DNA from 3 places in the Mesorhizobium sp. M7A.F.Ca.CA.001.10.2.1 genome. Region 1 is predicted to be linked to each of the others. Evidence: predicted binding sites of a transcription regulator. Region 1 holds the regulator's gene; each other region holds the start of a gene.
What was found. The regulator PhoB, encoded in region 1, activates phosphate uptake and scavenging genes when phosphate is short. The targets are predictions, from matches to a motif close to TGTCATNNANCTGTCAT.
Positions count from the first base shown of each region.

Region 1 (4,233 bases):
CGTTCTTCCTGGAAGTTGGACCACGAAACGCCGACAACCTTGTCCTTCGCCTGCGCGACAGACGCGAGCGTCAGCGACATGGCGGCACCCGCCAGGATGGCGGCCGTGAATCTTTTCATATTATCCTCCCTGCGCCGCGTATGGCGCGACCAAACTGACCCGAGGGCCGGCACAGAGGCTCTATTTTTTCGAGCCTCGAAAAAATACTGGGCCAACGCCCGAACGCTGTCAACATCGATTCTGATGGATTTTGATGTCATTTCGAGTTTTTTTCGAGTCTCGGAATAAATAAATGACACGGCATGCAGCTTCTGCCAGTATTTACCGGCGTCACCGACAGCGTTCCAGGGGCAGGAGGAACCGCGGCGACCGGGAGGATATGAAAGAACATGTCGGTCGGAATCCGCCACGACGATCTGCGCCGCCGCAACCGCGCCATGGTGATCGCGGCAGTGCGCCGCGCCGGACAGCCGTCACGAACCGAGATCGCCGCGACCACAAGCCTCAGCCATTCGACCATCTCGGCGATTTCATCCGACCTGATCGTCGAAGGCATCCTGACCGAAAGCAAGCCGAGCGAGGCCGGCTCGCTCAAACGCGGCCGGCCGCAGGTCGGCCTCAGTCTCAATCCGGAAGCGGCCGCGGTAATGACCGTGGTGCTGTCGCTGAACTTCCTCTCCGTCGCCGTCATCGACTATGCCGGCCAGGTGATATCCGAGGAACAGCGCCGGCTGGACACGCTGACGATGTCGCGCGAGTCGCTGATCGGGGAATGCACGGCCATCGTGCGGCGCCGCCTGGCAGATCCCGACCTGGACGTGCGCAGCATCGCCCGCATCGCGCTGGCCATCCAGGGCATCACCGACACCCGTGCCCGCGCCATGCTGTGGTCGCCGATCACGCCGCACACCGACATCGCCTTCGCTGACATATTCGAAGACGAGTTCGGCATCCCTGCCATAATGGAGAACGACTGCAACATGATGGCGGTGGCGCTGCGCTGGCGCGACCCCGATCGTTACCGCGACGATTTCATCGCTATCCTTTTGTCGCACGGCATCGGCATGGGACTGGTGCTGAAGGGCGAATTGTTCACCGGCACCCATTCTTCGGGCGGCGAATTCGGCCACATGATCCATCGGCCGAACGGCGCGCTATGTCGCTGCGGACGGCGCGGCTGCGTCGAAGCCTATGCGGGCAATTACGCCATCTGGCGCAACGCCAGGCAGATGGGCGAGGATGCAGAACCCGTCGCCGATGTCAGCGACGCCGACATGCGCGCCCTGGCTGCCGCGGCCCGCGAAGGTGACGGACCCGAACGGGAAGCCTATCGCAAGGCCGGCGAAGCGCTCGGCTACGGCCTCGGCAGCCTGTTCGCGCTGATCGATCCGGCGCCGGTCGCCATGGTCGGTGTCAGCGCCGCCGCCTTCGACCTGATCGAGCCGGCATTGCGGCAAGCGATTGCCCAGACCGCCGGCGGCCAGCATTCCAAATCGATTTCCTTCGACACCGAGCCGAACGAACTGCCGCTGATCCGCGAAGGCTGCGCCATGCGGGCGCTGATCTTCGTCGATCAGGAGATTTTTGCGCCGGGCGTGCAGGCGAGATCCGGTTTCGGCGGCAAGAACGTGGCGTGAGTTCAAACGAGGGAGTTCAGTCCTCTCGGATGGCGTATCCGGCCCCACGGATCGTGCGGATGACATCAGGCATACGGCCATTGTTGACCGCCTTGCGCAGCCGGCCGACATGCACGTCGACCGTGCGCTCGTCGATGTAGATCGTCTCGCCCCAGACATTGTCGAGCAGCTGGCTGCGCGAGAACACGCGGCCTGGATGGCGCATCATGAATTCGAGCAGGCGGAATTCCGTCGGCCCAAGCCGGATCTCGCTCTTCTTGCGATAGACACGGTGCGACTCGCGATCGAGCACGATATCGCCGACCTTTAGCACGCTGGACAGCACTTCCGGCTTGGCCCGGCGCAGCAGCGCCTTGACCCTGGCCATGAACTCCGGCGTCGAGAAGGGCTTGACCAGATAGTCGTCGGCGCCGGTCGACAGGCCGCGCACGCGGTCGCTTTCCTCGCCTCGCGCGGTCAGCATGATGATCGGCAGCCGCTCGGTCTCGGGACGCATTCGCAGGCGCCGGCAGAGTTCGATGCCCGAAACCGCAGGCACCATCCAGTCGAGCACCAGAAGATCGGGAACGTTCTCCTGCAGCCGGATTTCGGCCTCATCGCCGCGCGTCACCACCTCGACCTGGTAACCTTCGGATTCAAGATTGTAGCGGAGCAGCACGCCTAGCGGCTCCTCATCCTCCACCACCATGATGCGTGGTGCGATCATCGGCTGGTCACCCTTGTTATGCCGCTGGCGCGGACATTGCCGTCTCGTCCTGCTTCGGACGATTGGCTGGCAGCTGCGTGCCGGTCAAAACATAGTAGGCATTTTCGGCGATGTTGGTCACGTGGTCGCCGATCCGCTCGAGGTTCTTGGCGCAAAACAACAGGTGCGTGCACGCCGTGATGTTGCGGGGATCTTCCATCATGTAGGTCAGCAGCTCGCGGAACACCGAGGTGTATTTGACGTCGATGCGTTCATCATTGTTTCTGAGCGTGGCAAGCGCTGCCGCGTCAGCGGCGGCATACTCGTCGACGACCCCCTGCACCTGGATCAGCACCAGCTGCGCCATCGCGTCGATCGAATGCGAAAGATCGTGCGGCGTGACGCTCAGCCCGACAGTGCCGACGCGCTTGGCGATGTTCTTGGCAAGGTCGCCGATGCGCTCGAGGTCGCCGGCCATGCGGATCGAACCGACCACCGCACGCAGATCGTTGGCCATTGGCTGGCGCTTGGCGATCAGCGTGATGGCGCGATCGTCCAGCTCGCGCTGGCGGGCATCCATGATCGCATCGTCGGAAACCACGCGCTGCGCCAGCGCATTGTCCGAATTGAGCAAAGCCTTGGTCGAGCCACTGACCATCGAGCGGGCGAGATCGCCCATGTCGCGGATCAGCTGGCTGATCTGCTCCAGATCCTCATCGAAAGATGCAACGGTATGTTCACCCATGATCTTCGTCCCTCATATGCCTGAGCTCAGCCGAACCGGCCGGTGATGTAGTCCTGGGTGCGTTTGTCGTCGGGGGTGGTGAACATCTTGTCGGTGGCGCCCTCCTCGACCAGATAGCCTAGATGGAACATCGCGGTGCGCTGCGACACGCGCGCTGCCTGCTGCATCGAATGGGTGACGATGACGATCGTATAGTTCTGGCGCAGTTCGTCGATCAGTTCCTCGACGCGAGCAGTGGCGATCGGGTCGAGCGCCGAACACGGTTCGTCCATCAGGATCACCTCGGGTGACACGGCGATGGCGCGTGCAATGCACAGACGCTGTTGCTGGCCACCGGAAAGACCCGTGCCAGGTTCCTGCAAACGGTCCTTCACCTCGTTCCAGATCGCCGCCTTCTTCAAGCTCGACTCGACGATCTGATCCATGTCGGCCTTGCGCTTGGCCAATCCGTGGATGCGCGGGCCATAGGCGACGTTCTCGTAGATCGACTTGGGGAACGGATTGGGTTTCTGAAACACCATGCCGACGCGCGCCCTGAGTTCGACGACATCGATGTTCTTGTCGTAGATGTCTTCTTCGTCGAGCGTTATCTTGCCGGTTACCCGCGCGGAATCGATGGTGTCGTTCATGCGGTTGAGGCAACGCAGGAAGGTCGACTTGCCGCAGCCGGAGGGGCCGATCAGCGCCGTCACCTGATTCAGGCGGACGTCGAGATTGACATCGAACAGCGCCTGCTTCTCGCCATAGAACACGCCGACCTTGTCGCCACGCATTTTGATCACTTCGTTCGACTTGGCGTTCATCTTATCGCCCACTGCATTTTCAAGGGACTGTTCGGTCATGATGTTCATACCAAAATGCCTTTTTTCTACCAGCGCCGCTCGAACCGACGCCGAAGCACGATCGCGGTGATGTTCATGGCCATGAGGAAGACGAGCAGGATGATGATCGCGCCCGACATGCGCTCGACGAAGGCGCGTTCGGCCTCGTTCGCCCACATATAGATCTGCACCGGCAGCGCAGTGGCCGGATCGAAAGGCGTCGTCGGTGGATCGGCGACGAAGGCGACCATGCCGATTAGCAGCAGGGGCGCGGTTTCACCGAGCGCACGCGCTAGACCGATGATGGTGCCGGTGAGGATGCCGGGTGCGGCAAGCGGCAGGATG
Region 1 is NZ_RZQY01000503.1:111-4,343, reverse strand. Features, by position in the region: partial or broken gene EN964_RS25865 (D-xylose ABC transporter substrate-binding protein) at 1-119, opposite strand, end outside; gene EN964_RS25860 (ROK family protein) at 390-1,637, shown strand; gene phoB (phosphate regulon transcriptional regulator PhoB) at 1,654-2,343, opposite strand; gene phoU (phosphate signaling complex protein PhoU) at 2,360-3,067, opposite strand; gene pstB (phosphate ABC transporter ATP-binding protein PstB) at 3,094-3,918, opposite strand; partial or broken gene EN964_RS25840 (PstA family ABC transporter permease) at 3,936-4,233, opposite strand, start outside.

Region 2 (5,049 bases), on a different contig from region 1:
CGCGCCAAGTCGGAATTCCTCGCCAATATGAGCCATGAGATCCGCACGCCGATGAACGGCGTGCTCGGCATGGCCGAACTGCTGGCCAAATCGGACCTCGACCCGAAGCAGAAGACGTTCACCGACATCATCGTGAAATCGGGCAATGCGCTGCTCACCATCATCAACGACATACTGGACTTCTCCAAGATCGATGCCGGTCAGCTGGTGCTCGATCCGGCGCCCTTCAATCTGGCCGAGGCGATCGAGGATGTGGCGACACTGGTGTCGACACGAGCCAAGGAAAAAGACCTCGAGCTGATCGTGCGTGTCGAACCTCGGCTCGAGAGCCTGTTCGTCGGCGATGTCGGCCGTATCAGACAGATCGTCACCAACCTGCTCGGCAACGCGGTGAAATTCACCGATGAAGGCCATGTGCTGGTCGACGTCACCGGCGAGAGGGTTCCGACCGGAACGAAGCTGACGATCTCGGTCACCGATACCGGTATCGGTATCCCCGAGGAAAAACTGAAACTGGTGTTCGAGAAATTCAGCCAGGTCGACACCTCTTCGACGAGGCGGCATGAGGGAACCGGCCTCGGTCTTGCCATCACCTCGCGGCTCGTCGAACTGATGGGCGGCGACATCGGGGTCGAAAGTGCGGAAGGCAAGGGCTCGACTTTCTGGTTCTCGGTGACGCTGCCGCGGGCCGGACAGCAGAACGGACAGCGCATCATGCCGATCGACGTGACCGGTGCGCGTGTGCTGATTGTCGACGACAATGCCGTCAATCGGGCCATCCTGACCGAACAGATGACATCGTGGACGTTCGATTCCTGCGCGGCCGAAAGCGGCGCCGAAGGCCTCAAGGTACTGATCGCCGCCGCTGCCTATGGTGTCCCGGTCGATTGCGTCGTGCTCGACTACCAGATGCCTGGAATGAGCGGCGCCGAAATGGCGCGGATCGTGCGCAGCACCGCCGGCCTTGCCGGCATGCCGATCATCATGCTGACCTCGGTCGACCAGTCGCTCGCCAACACCAGCTATCGCGATCTTGGCATCGATGCCCAGCTGATCAAGCCGGCGCGCTCCTCGGTGCTGCTGGAAACGCTGGTCGCCACCATCCAGCGGCATCGCCACAACACGAGCGGCAGCGACGCGCAGCCGCTCGCAGCCGACGTCGCTGCGGGTTATGTGATGCGGACGCAGCCCTCGGCGCCGTCCGAACAGCGGGCGCTGCTGCAGCCGCCCTCAATTCGCCCCCGGCCACCGGTGGCGGCTGGCGGCGACAGGCTGGATATCCTGGTGGCCGAGGACAATGAGGTGAACCAGATGGTGTTCACCCAGATCCTCGGCGAGACCGGTTATGGTTTCGAGATCGTCGGCAATGGCCGCAAGGCGCTCGACGCCTTCGGCCGGCTGAACCCGTGCATGATCCTGATGGATGTCTCCATGCCGGAGATGAACGGTCTCGAAGCAACCGCCGCCATTCGCCGGCTGGAGGAAGAAACCGGCACCCATGTGCCGATCGTCGGCGTCACCGCGCATGCGCTGAAGGGCGACCGCGAGCGCTGCCTGGAGGCAGGCATGGACGACTATCTGCCCAAGCCGATCAGTCCCCGGGCGTTGCTCGAGAAGGTCGAGCGCTGGGTCGGCGCCAGCCGGCAGGCGCAGCGCAACGCCGGGTAAGGCCGGCTCTGCCCGAGTACCGGGAATACGGCGAAGATTCGCGCCCCTGTCAGCGGCCAAGACTATGGTGCGATCGCACCATATGAAAGGCGGCATCCAGCCGAGACAATGGCGACATTCGAATTCCGCTCTTCCCAGTTACGGGCGGGAGCAGCGACCGCCGGCATGAGACAGCGTCAACCTACCCCAACGGACCTGTTTTCGGCGATGGCCCGGCCACGACACCGTCTGGCTGAGAGCAACGCGCTCCCGTCCGGCTTTTCTTCATAAAGGCCGGCTGATCCCCAAATCGCCGGCCAGCCTCGACCGAATCGAGCAAGTCCCTGATTCCGGTGACAAAGCGGGGCTGCGTCGGGAGTGCCGGCCAGGCGGCATTCTGCTCATCCCGATGACGCGTTACCGGGGTGACATCAAACTGTCATGCGACTGTTATAATCGAAGGCTATTGGCCTCAGCGGGCGCCGACTGACGAGCGCCGAGAGACCATCTTCCGAACAGGAGCAGGCCACATGAAGAAATTCCTCTATACGGCGTCGGCCGCTGCGCTTGCGCTCGCCGCGACGTCCGGCTTCGCCGCCGCGCGCGACCAGATCCAGGTCGCCGGGTCATCGACCGTGTTACCTTATGCCAAGATTGTCGCCGAGCAGTTCGGCGAAACATTCACCAACTTCAAGACCCCGGTCGTCGAATCCGGCGGCAGCGGCGCGGGCATCAAGGAATTCTGCAAGGGCGTCGGCGAAGACACGATCGACATCGCCAATTCGTCGCGTCCGATCAAGGCGGACGAACTCAAGTCCTGCGCCGACGCCGGCGTGAAGGAAGTCCAGGAAGTCCGGATCGGCTATGACGGCATCGTCTTCGCCACCGACATCAAGGGCCCGGATTGGGCGCTGGTTCCCGCCGACATCTACAAGGCGCTGGCAGCCAAGCTGGTCGTCGACGGCAAGCTCGTCGACAATCCGAACACCAAGTGGAGCCAGGTCAATCCGAAGCTGCCCGACTGGGACATCGCCGCCTACATTCCGGGCGAAAAGCATGGCACGCGCGAAGTGTTCGAGACCAAGCTTCTCGATGCCGGCTGTGACAAGGCTGCTCTCAAGGCCGCCGGCATTGCCGACGACAAGGAAATCGGCAAAACCTGCATCGCCATCCGCAAGGACGGCAAGGCCGTCGACATCGATGGCGACTATACCGAGACGCTCGCCCGCATCGACTCCAACAAGACCGGCGTCGGCGTGTTTGGCCTCGCCTTCTATGAGAACAATGCCGACAAGCTGAAGGTCGCCACCGTGGAAGACGTCGTGCCTTCGACCGAGACGATCGCCAGCGGCAAGTATCCCGTCTCGCGCCCGCTGTTCTTCTACGTCAAGAAGGCGCATCTGGGCGTCGTTCCCGGCCTCAAGGAATATGTCGAGTTCTTCCTTGACGACCAGATGGTTGGCCCGGAAAGCCCGCTCGCCGAATACGGCCTCGTTGCTGCTCCGGATGCCGAGCGTCAGGCCCAGCGTGACGCTTTCGCCGCCGGAAAGTCGATGTAATCAGCTGCCGAACCGGGGTGCGGGCCAAATCCCGCGCCCCGGTTTCATCGCAGGCCGCAATGGCGGCTGCGTAAGAATTTCTCTTGGGGTGGGTCCATGTCGTCCTTGCTCGTACTGGCCATCGTCGTTGCCGTCGGCCTGGTTGCCTTTTTCATCGGTCGGCAACGTGCCGCGGCCCAGGACAATGGCAAGGTCAAGCCGCATTCGCGCGCCCACTATCATGGCTGGTGGGCCTTCCTGCTCGCCGTTCTGCCTGCTCTTTTGCTGCTTGCCGTCTGGACCGTCGGGTCTTCCGTCTATCTTGACCGACACATTCACACTGCCTTGCCCGAGCGCACCGTCGACAGCAAGGTTGCCAGTGAGGCACTGGATGTCAGCCTCGTAAAGAGCCTCGCCAGGGGCCTGCGCAAACTCGATGCCGGCACACTGGCCGCAATGCCTGCCAGCTTTGCCGAGCTGCAGCCGCTGCTCGCCGCCAAGGGTGTGGCACTGGCGAGCGACACGCAGGATTACATGATCCCGATCGCCGTCGAGGCGAACAAGGTCCAGGACCGGCTCGGCCTGTTCGGCGCCATTGTCATTCTCGTTTCCTCGATCGCCGGCGCCTTCTATGCGCTCAGGCAGATCGAGCCGCGCGCCAGGGCCCGCAACAATGTCGAGAGGCTGATGCTGTGGGGGCTGCTTGCCGCCTCCACCATCGCCATCCTGACAACCATCGGCATCGTGCTTTCGATGCTGTTCCAGACGATCACCTTCTTCGAAAGCGTCTCGCCGATGAGTTTCTTCTTCGGCACCGTCTGGGATCCGCGTTTTGCCGCTGCCGGTTCGGGCGGCAGCCAGGGCCAATTCGGCCTGATCCCGCTTCTTGCGGGCACGCTCTACATCGCCGCCGTCGCGCTGCTGGTTGCGGTGCCGGTCGGGCTGATGTCGGCTGTCTACATGGCCGAATATGCAACGCCCAAGGTGCGCTCGGTGGTTAAGCCGGCGCTTGAACTTCTGGCCGGCATACCGACCATCGTCTACGGCATCTTCGCCGTCGTCACGCTTGGGCCGTTCCTGCGCGACCTGTCCGCGGCGCTGACCGGCGGTTCGCCCTTCATCCAGGGCCAGAGCATCTTCACCGCCGGCCTGGTCATGGGCGTCATGCTGATCCCGGTCGTGTCCTCTCTCTCGGACGACATCATAACCGCGGTGCCGCGCGCCATGCGCGACGGGTCGCTTGGCCTCGGCGCGACCCGCTCCGAGACGATCAAGCGGGTGATCCTGCCGGCTGCACTGCCCGGCATCGTCGGCGCCATCCTGCTGACCGCCTCGCGCGCCATCGGCGAAACGATGATTGTCGTGCTGGCGGCGGGCGTCGCCGCCAACCTCACCATCAACCCGTTCGAGGCGATGACGACCATCACCGTCAAGATCGTCAACCAGCTCACCGGCGACCTCGAGTTCAATTCGCCGCAGACGCTGGTCGCCTTCGCACTCGGCCTGACGCTGTTCGCGCTGACGTTGGTGATGAACATCGTCGCGCTCTACATCGTGCGCAAATATCGGGAGCAGTACGAATGACCGACATTTCCATGGATACGATGGTCAGGGCGGCGGCCCATCCGCGCCGCGACATCGGCCTGAAGGCCCGTTACGCCGCCGAACGCCGTTTCCGCTTCTATGGCGTCGTGGCGATTTCCGTAGGCCTGGCGTTCCTGGCAATCATGCTGATCACCATCGTCTCGAAAGGCTACACCGCCTTCTGGCAGACGACGGTATCACTGCCGATCTCGTTCGACGAGAAGGTGATCGATCCTTCCGGCAAGCGTGCAACCGATCCGAGCGTTCTGATCAAGGCAAA
Region 2 is NZ_RZQY01000378.1:628-5,676, reverse strand. Features, by position in the region: partial or broken gene EN964_RS22180 (response regulator) at 1-1,668, shown strand, start outside; gene EN964_RS22175 (PstS family phosphate ABC transporter substrate-binding protein) at 2,178-3,206, shown strand; gene pstC (phosphate ABC transporter permease subunit PstC) at 3,303-4,769, shown strand; partial or broken gene EN964_RS22165 (DUF3333 domain-containing protein) at 4,766-5,049, shown strand, end outside.
Region 2: EN964_RS22175 (PstS family phosphate ABC transporter substrate-binding protein) is a predicted target of PhoB. The motif match lies at 2,085-2,101, and genes of this name have one in related genera.

Region 3 (5,049 bases), on a different contig from region 1:
GTCGCCGAGCGTGTCAGGGTCTTGCGCGCCCATCGCAACCGCCATGGCGCGTAGGCGGCGGCGCAATTCCTGCTTGTTGGCCTCGCTGACCACACGGGCCGGATGGCTGTGGTCGGGATATTCGACCGCCGCGTTGGTCATGCCGCAGCCGCGATAGTCCGCCACTTGCGTGCGCTTGCCGATGCGGGTCAGGAAAGCCTTGATCTGTGCGCGCGGGTCGCCGGGATGAGCGGCAACCGCCTCGTCGAAACGCTCCCAATATTCAAGATCGTACTGCCTGAGATAGGAGGCGGCCAGTTCATCCTTGGACGGAAAGCTGCGATAGAGGCTGGGCTTTGTGACGCCGGCACGTTTGACGATCTCGTCGACGCCGATCGCCCTGATACCGCGCCGGTAGAACAGGTCATAAGCCACATCGAGGATCTTCTTGGCTGCTTTCGGCGGCGCCGACGCATGATCGTCGCTGATGGTCAGATCAATATTTTTGTCGGTTGGCATCGTGTGGCTCGATTGACAATGTTACCGATCGGTACGTATACATACTCCACCTGCAACGTACCGGTCAGTAACATGATAGCTCAATCCCGCCCCTTTGGCCAGCGCTACGCTTTCGTCGTGGTCGGCGTGATCTTCCTTAGCCTGCTGGTCGCGGCTGGCCTGCGCTCCGCACCCTCGGTCATGATGCTGCCGCTGGAGAACAGTTTCGGCTGGCGGCGCGACATCATCTCGCTGGCCGCCGGTGTCGGCATCCTGCTTTACGGCCTGACAGGGCCATTTGCCGCAGCCCTGATGGAGCGCATCGGGCTTCGCCGCACGCTGCTGGCCTCGCTGGTGGTGATGTCGGGCTCGACCGCGCTCAGCCTGCTGATGACCAAGCCGTGGCATCTGTTCATCACCTGGGGCGTGTTCTCGGGCATTGGTTCCGGTGCTGTCGCCAGCGTGCTCGGCGCGACCATCGTCAACCGGTGGTTCAAGACCAATCGCGGGCTTGTCATGGGATTGATGTCGGCCTCCAGCGCCTCGGGCATGCTGGTGTTCCTGCCGCTGATCGCCGCGCTGGCGCAGTCGGGCGGCTGGCAGCCGGTTGTCATTGCGGTCGCGATCGCGACCGCTGCCCTGATACCGCTGGTCTGGCTGCTGGTGCCGGAGCGGCCGGCATCGATCGGCATGGTGCGCTACGGCGCCGAGGCTGACGACGTGCCGCCCACTCCGCCTGCGTCACAGGGCAATTTTCTGGCGCATACGTTCTCGACGCTGCGCCGTGCCGCCGGCACGCGGGTGTTCTGGTATCTGTTCGCCACCTTCTTCGTCTGCGGCTTCACCACCAACGGGCTGGTCGGCACGCATCTGATCGCGTTCTGCGGCGACATGGGCATCGGCGAAGTGCAGGCCGCCGGCCTGCTGTCGATGATGGGCATCTTCGACCTGATCGGCACGACGTTGTCGGGCTGGCTCACCGACCGCTACGATCCGCGCAAGCTGCTCGGCGTCTATTACGGCATTCGTGGCCTGTCGCTGATCTATCTGCCCTATTCCGGCTTCTCGGCCACCAGCTTGATCATCTTCGCCGTGCTCTACGGCCTCGACTGGATCGCCACCGTGCCGCCGACGCTGCGGCTCGCCAACGAGGCGTTCGGCGATCGCAGTGGGCCGATCGTGTTCGGCTGGATCGTCGCCGGGCACCAGATCGGTGCGGCCGCTGCCGCCGCCTTTGGCGGCACCATGCGCGAGCTGCAGGGCAATTACGAACTGGCCTTCCTGATCGCCGGCATGACGGCAATCGCCGCCGCCTGTATCTCGCTGCTGATCAACACCAGCAAGCCGGCGTTCGATCCGGAGCCGCAAGCGGCTTAGGCGCGACGCTAATCTCCCCCCTCGAGGGGGAGATGGCCGCGAAGCGGCCAGAGGGGGGTCGGTCCGACTGGGCTCGGCCTCTTGCGATAGAAGGAGGTTAGCGCTCCACGCGCGGCGACCCCCTCTGTCGCCTTTGGCGACATCTCCCCCTCGAGGGGGAGATTACCCTGTTCATTGTTATCAAAACTTCATCATCCCGAGATGCGCCTGAAACATTGACGCTGGACCTTGGTGGCGCCGTTCAAGCCACCAGGAGACAGCCATGAACAAGCTCTCGATGACCCGCCGCGCCTTCGTCACATCCGCCAGCGCCGTTGGCCTGGCCGGCGTCTCGAGCTTGGCGCTGCCCTATTATTCGCGCGCCAATCAGCGGCCTTCCTTCACCCATGGCGTCCAGTCGGGAGATGTCGACGCCACCAGCGGCATGGTGTGGACGCGCACCGACCGACCGTCGCGCGTCATGTTCGAGGTGTCGTCGACGGAGAATTTCGCCAGTGCGACGCGGCTGGCGCCGCTCGATACGTCGCCGGCCAGCGATTACACGGTCAAGCGGCTGCTCACCGACCTCGCTTCGGACCAGGATATCTTCTACCGCATGACATCGGCCGATCTCGCCGACATCAACGCCGTTTCGGAGCCGATCACCGGCCGTTTCAGGACGGCGCCAGCCTCGAAGCGCGACATCCGCTTTGCCTGGTCCGGCGACACCGCCGGCCAGGGCTGGGGCATCGATGAGACCGGCATGAAGACCTACGCCACGATCGGCAAGCACACGCCCGACTTCTTCCTGCATTCAGGCGACACCATCTATGCCGACGGCGCCATGAAGGACGAGGTCGACCTGCCCGGCGGCGGCAAGTGGAAGAACGTCGTGCTGATCGACGGCAAGCGCAAGGTCGCCGAAACGCTGGACGAGTACCGGGACCAGTGGAAATACAACATGATGGACAGGAACGTGCTCGGCCTGAGCGCCATCTGCCCGACTTTCTACCAGTGGGACGACCATGAAGTGCTGAACAACTGGTCGGATTCCAAGGATCTCAGCGCCGACAGCCGCTACACGGAAAAATCCATCCACGTGCTGGCGGCCCGCGCGGCGCGGGCTTTCCACGAGATGACGACGATCCGCTACGAACCGTCCGAGCCCGGCCGCGTCTATCGCAAGATCGCTTATGGGCCGCTGCTCGACGTGTTCTTCCTCGACATGCGCTCCTATCGCGGCCCCAATGGTCCCGACATGCAGGATGAGATGACGCCGCAGTCGCGCATGCTCGGCGAGCAGCAGACGAAATGGCTGAAGCGCGAACTGGCGAATTCGAAGGCGACCTGGAAAATCATCGCCGCCGACGTGCCGCTCGGCCTCGTCGTCTGGGACGACGGCACCAAGAAGGTTGGCGCCGAAGCGGTCAGCAATGGCGACAATGGCTTGCCAAAAGGGCGCGAGCTCGAGATCGCCGACCTGCTGCGCTTCATAAAGAATGCCGGCATCAGCAACACCGTCTGGCTCACCGCAGATGTGCATTACACGGCCGCGCATTATTACAACCCGGACAAGGCGCAGTTCCAGGAGTTCAATCCGTTCTGGGAATTCGTCTCGGGTCCGATCCATGCCGGCACGTTCGGTCCCAACGATTTCGACATGACGTTCGGTCCGGAGCTGAAGTTCATCAAGGCGCCGACCGCCGAACAGGGACAGAACCTGCCGCCCTCGGCCGGGCTGCAATTCTTCGGGCTCGTCGATATTTCAGGCGCCAGCGAGCAGATGACGGTGCGGCTGATGGATCGCGACGACAACGAACTCTACAAGGTGACGCTCGACCCGGTGCGGTCGGCGTAAGCGCGCTTCTCAACCCTCCCCCTTGTGGGGAAGGTCGGCGGCGGCTTCGCAAAGCGAAGCTGGCGAGACGGGGCGGGGGGTGAAGCGCTGACTAGTCCGGGTAGCAGACCATGGGAATATTCGGCCAGACGGCGCTGTCGCAGTTGGCGGAGTCCTGGCGCTGCTTGAAGGCGGCGCTGACCGGGCCGGTCACCATCGGGTCGACGCCGTCTGGTGCGTCGGCGAAAATCTGCTCGGCCGACTGTGCCTCTGACAGCAAGGCAGGCCGTGATTCCTTCATCGTCGCGGCTGACTGTGCGGCGTTGGCCGCCAGCAGGACGGCGAAGGCAACAGACGCGATGAGCGGCCAGAATCGGTTGAGTTTATCGGTCATGACGTTTGAACTGCCCGGGCCCCAAAGGGTTCCCGCCTTGGTTAACAAAATCATCTCACACGCAGATGCTTAAGATTTGATGAGTATTTGGTGACGCTCCTCCTCTTTCGCAACTGCGAAAAACCCTGTATGAGCCGCGCAACCGAAAGAGGCAGCGCCTTTTGGCCTGCTGCCTGCAACGCTTCCGAGACCAGAACATGAAAATCCGTAATATCGCGATCATCGCGCACGTCGACCATGGAAAGACCACCCTGGTCGACCAGCTTTTGAAGCAGTCCGGCTCCTTCCGAGACAATCAGCGCGTCGCCGAGCGCGCCATGGATTCCAACGACCTCGAAAAGGAACGCGGCATCACCATCCTGGCCAAGGCGACTTCGGTCGACTGGAAGGATACCCGCATCAACATCGTCGACACCCCCGGCCACGCCGATTTCGGTGGCGAGGTCGAACGCATCCTGTCGATGGTGGACTCAGCCATCGTGCTGGTCGACGCAGCCGAAGGGCCGATGCCGCAAACCAAGTTCGTCGTCGGCAAGGCGCTCAAGGTCGGCCTGAAGCCGATCGTCGTCATCAACAAGATCGACCGTCCGGACGCCCGTCACGTCGAGGTGGTCAACGAGGTGTTCGACCTTTTCGCGGCGCTCGACGCCACCGACGAGCAGCTCGACTTCCCGATTCTGTACGGTTCAGGCCGCGATGGCTGGGTTTCGGAAAATCCGGAAGGACCCAAGGACCAGCAGCTGGGACCGCTGTTCGACCTCGTCATCAAGCATGTGCCGGAGCCGACCGTTCATCCCGGCCCGTTCCGCATGATCGGCACCATCCTGGAAGCCAATCCGTTCCTCGGCCGCATCATCACCGGCCGTATCGAGAGCGGCACGCTGAAGGCCAACCAGCCGGTCAAGGTGCTGCACCATGACGGCACCCAGATCGAAACCGGCCGTATTTCGAAGATCCTGGCCTTCCGCGGCCTTGAGCGCCAGCC
Region 3 is NZ_RZQY01000089.1:1,764-6,812, forward strand. Features, by position in the region: gene EN964_RS08655 (TetR/AcrR family transcriptional regulator) at 1-498, opposite strand, end outside; gene EN964_RS08660 (MFS transporter) at 571-1,854, shown strand; gene EN964_RS08665 (alkaline phosphatase) at 2,117-3,691, shown strand; gene EN964_RS08670 (hypothetical protein) at 3,783-4,064, opposite strand; gene typA (translational GTPase TypA) at 4,262-5,049, shown strand, end outside.
Region 3: EN964_RS08665 (alkaline phosphatase) is a predicted target of PhoB. The motif match lies at 2,030-2,046, and genes of this name have one in related genera.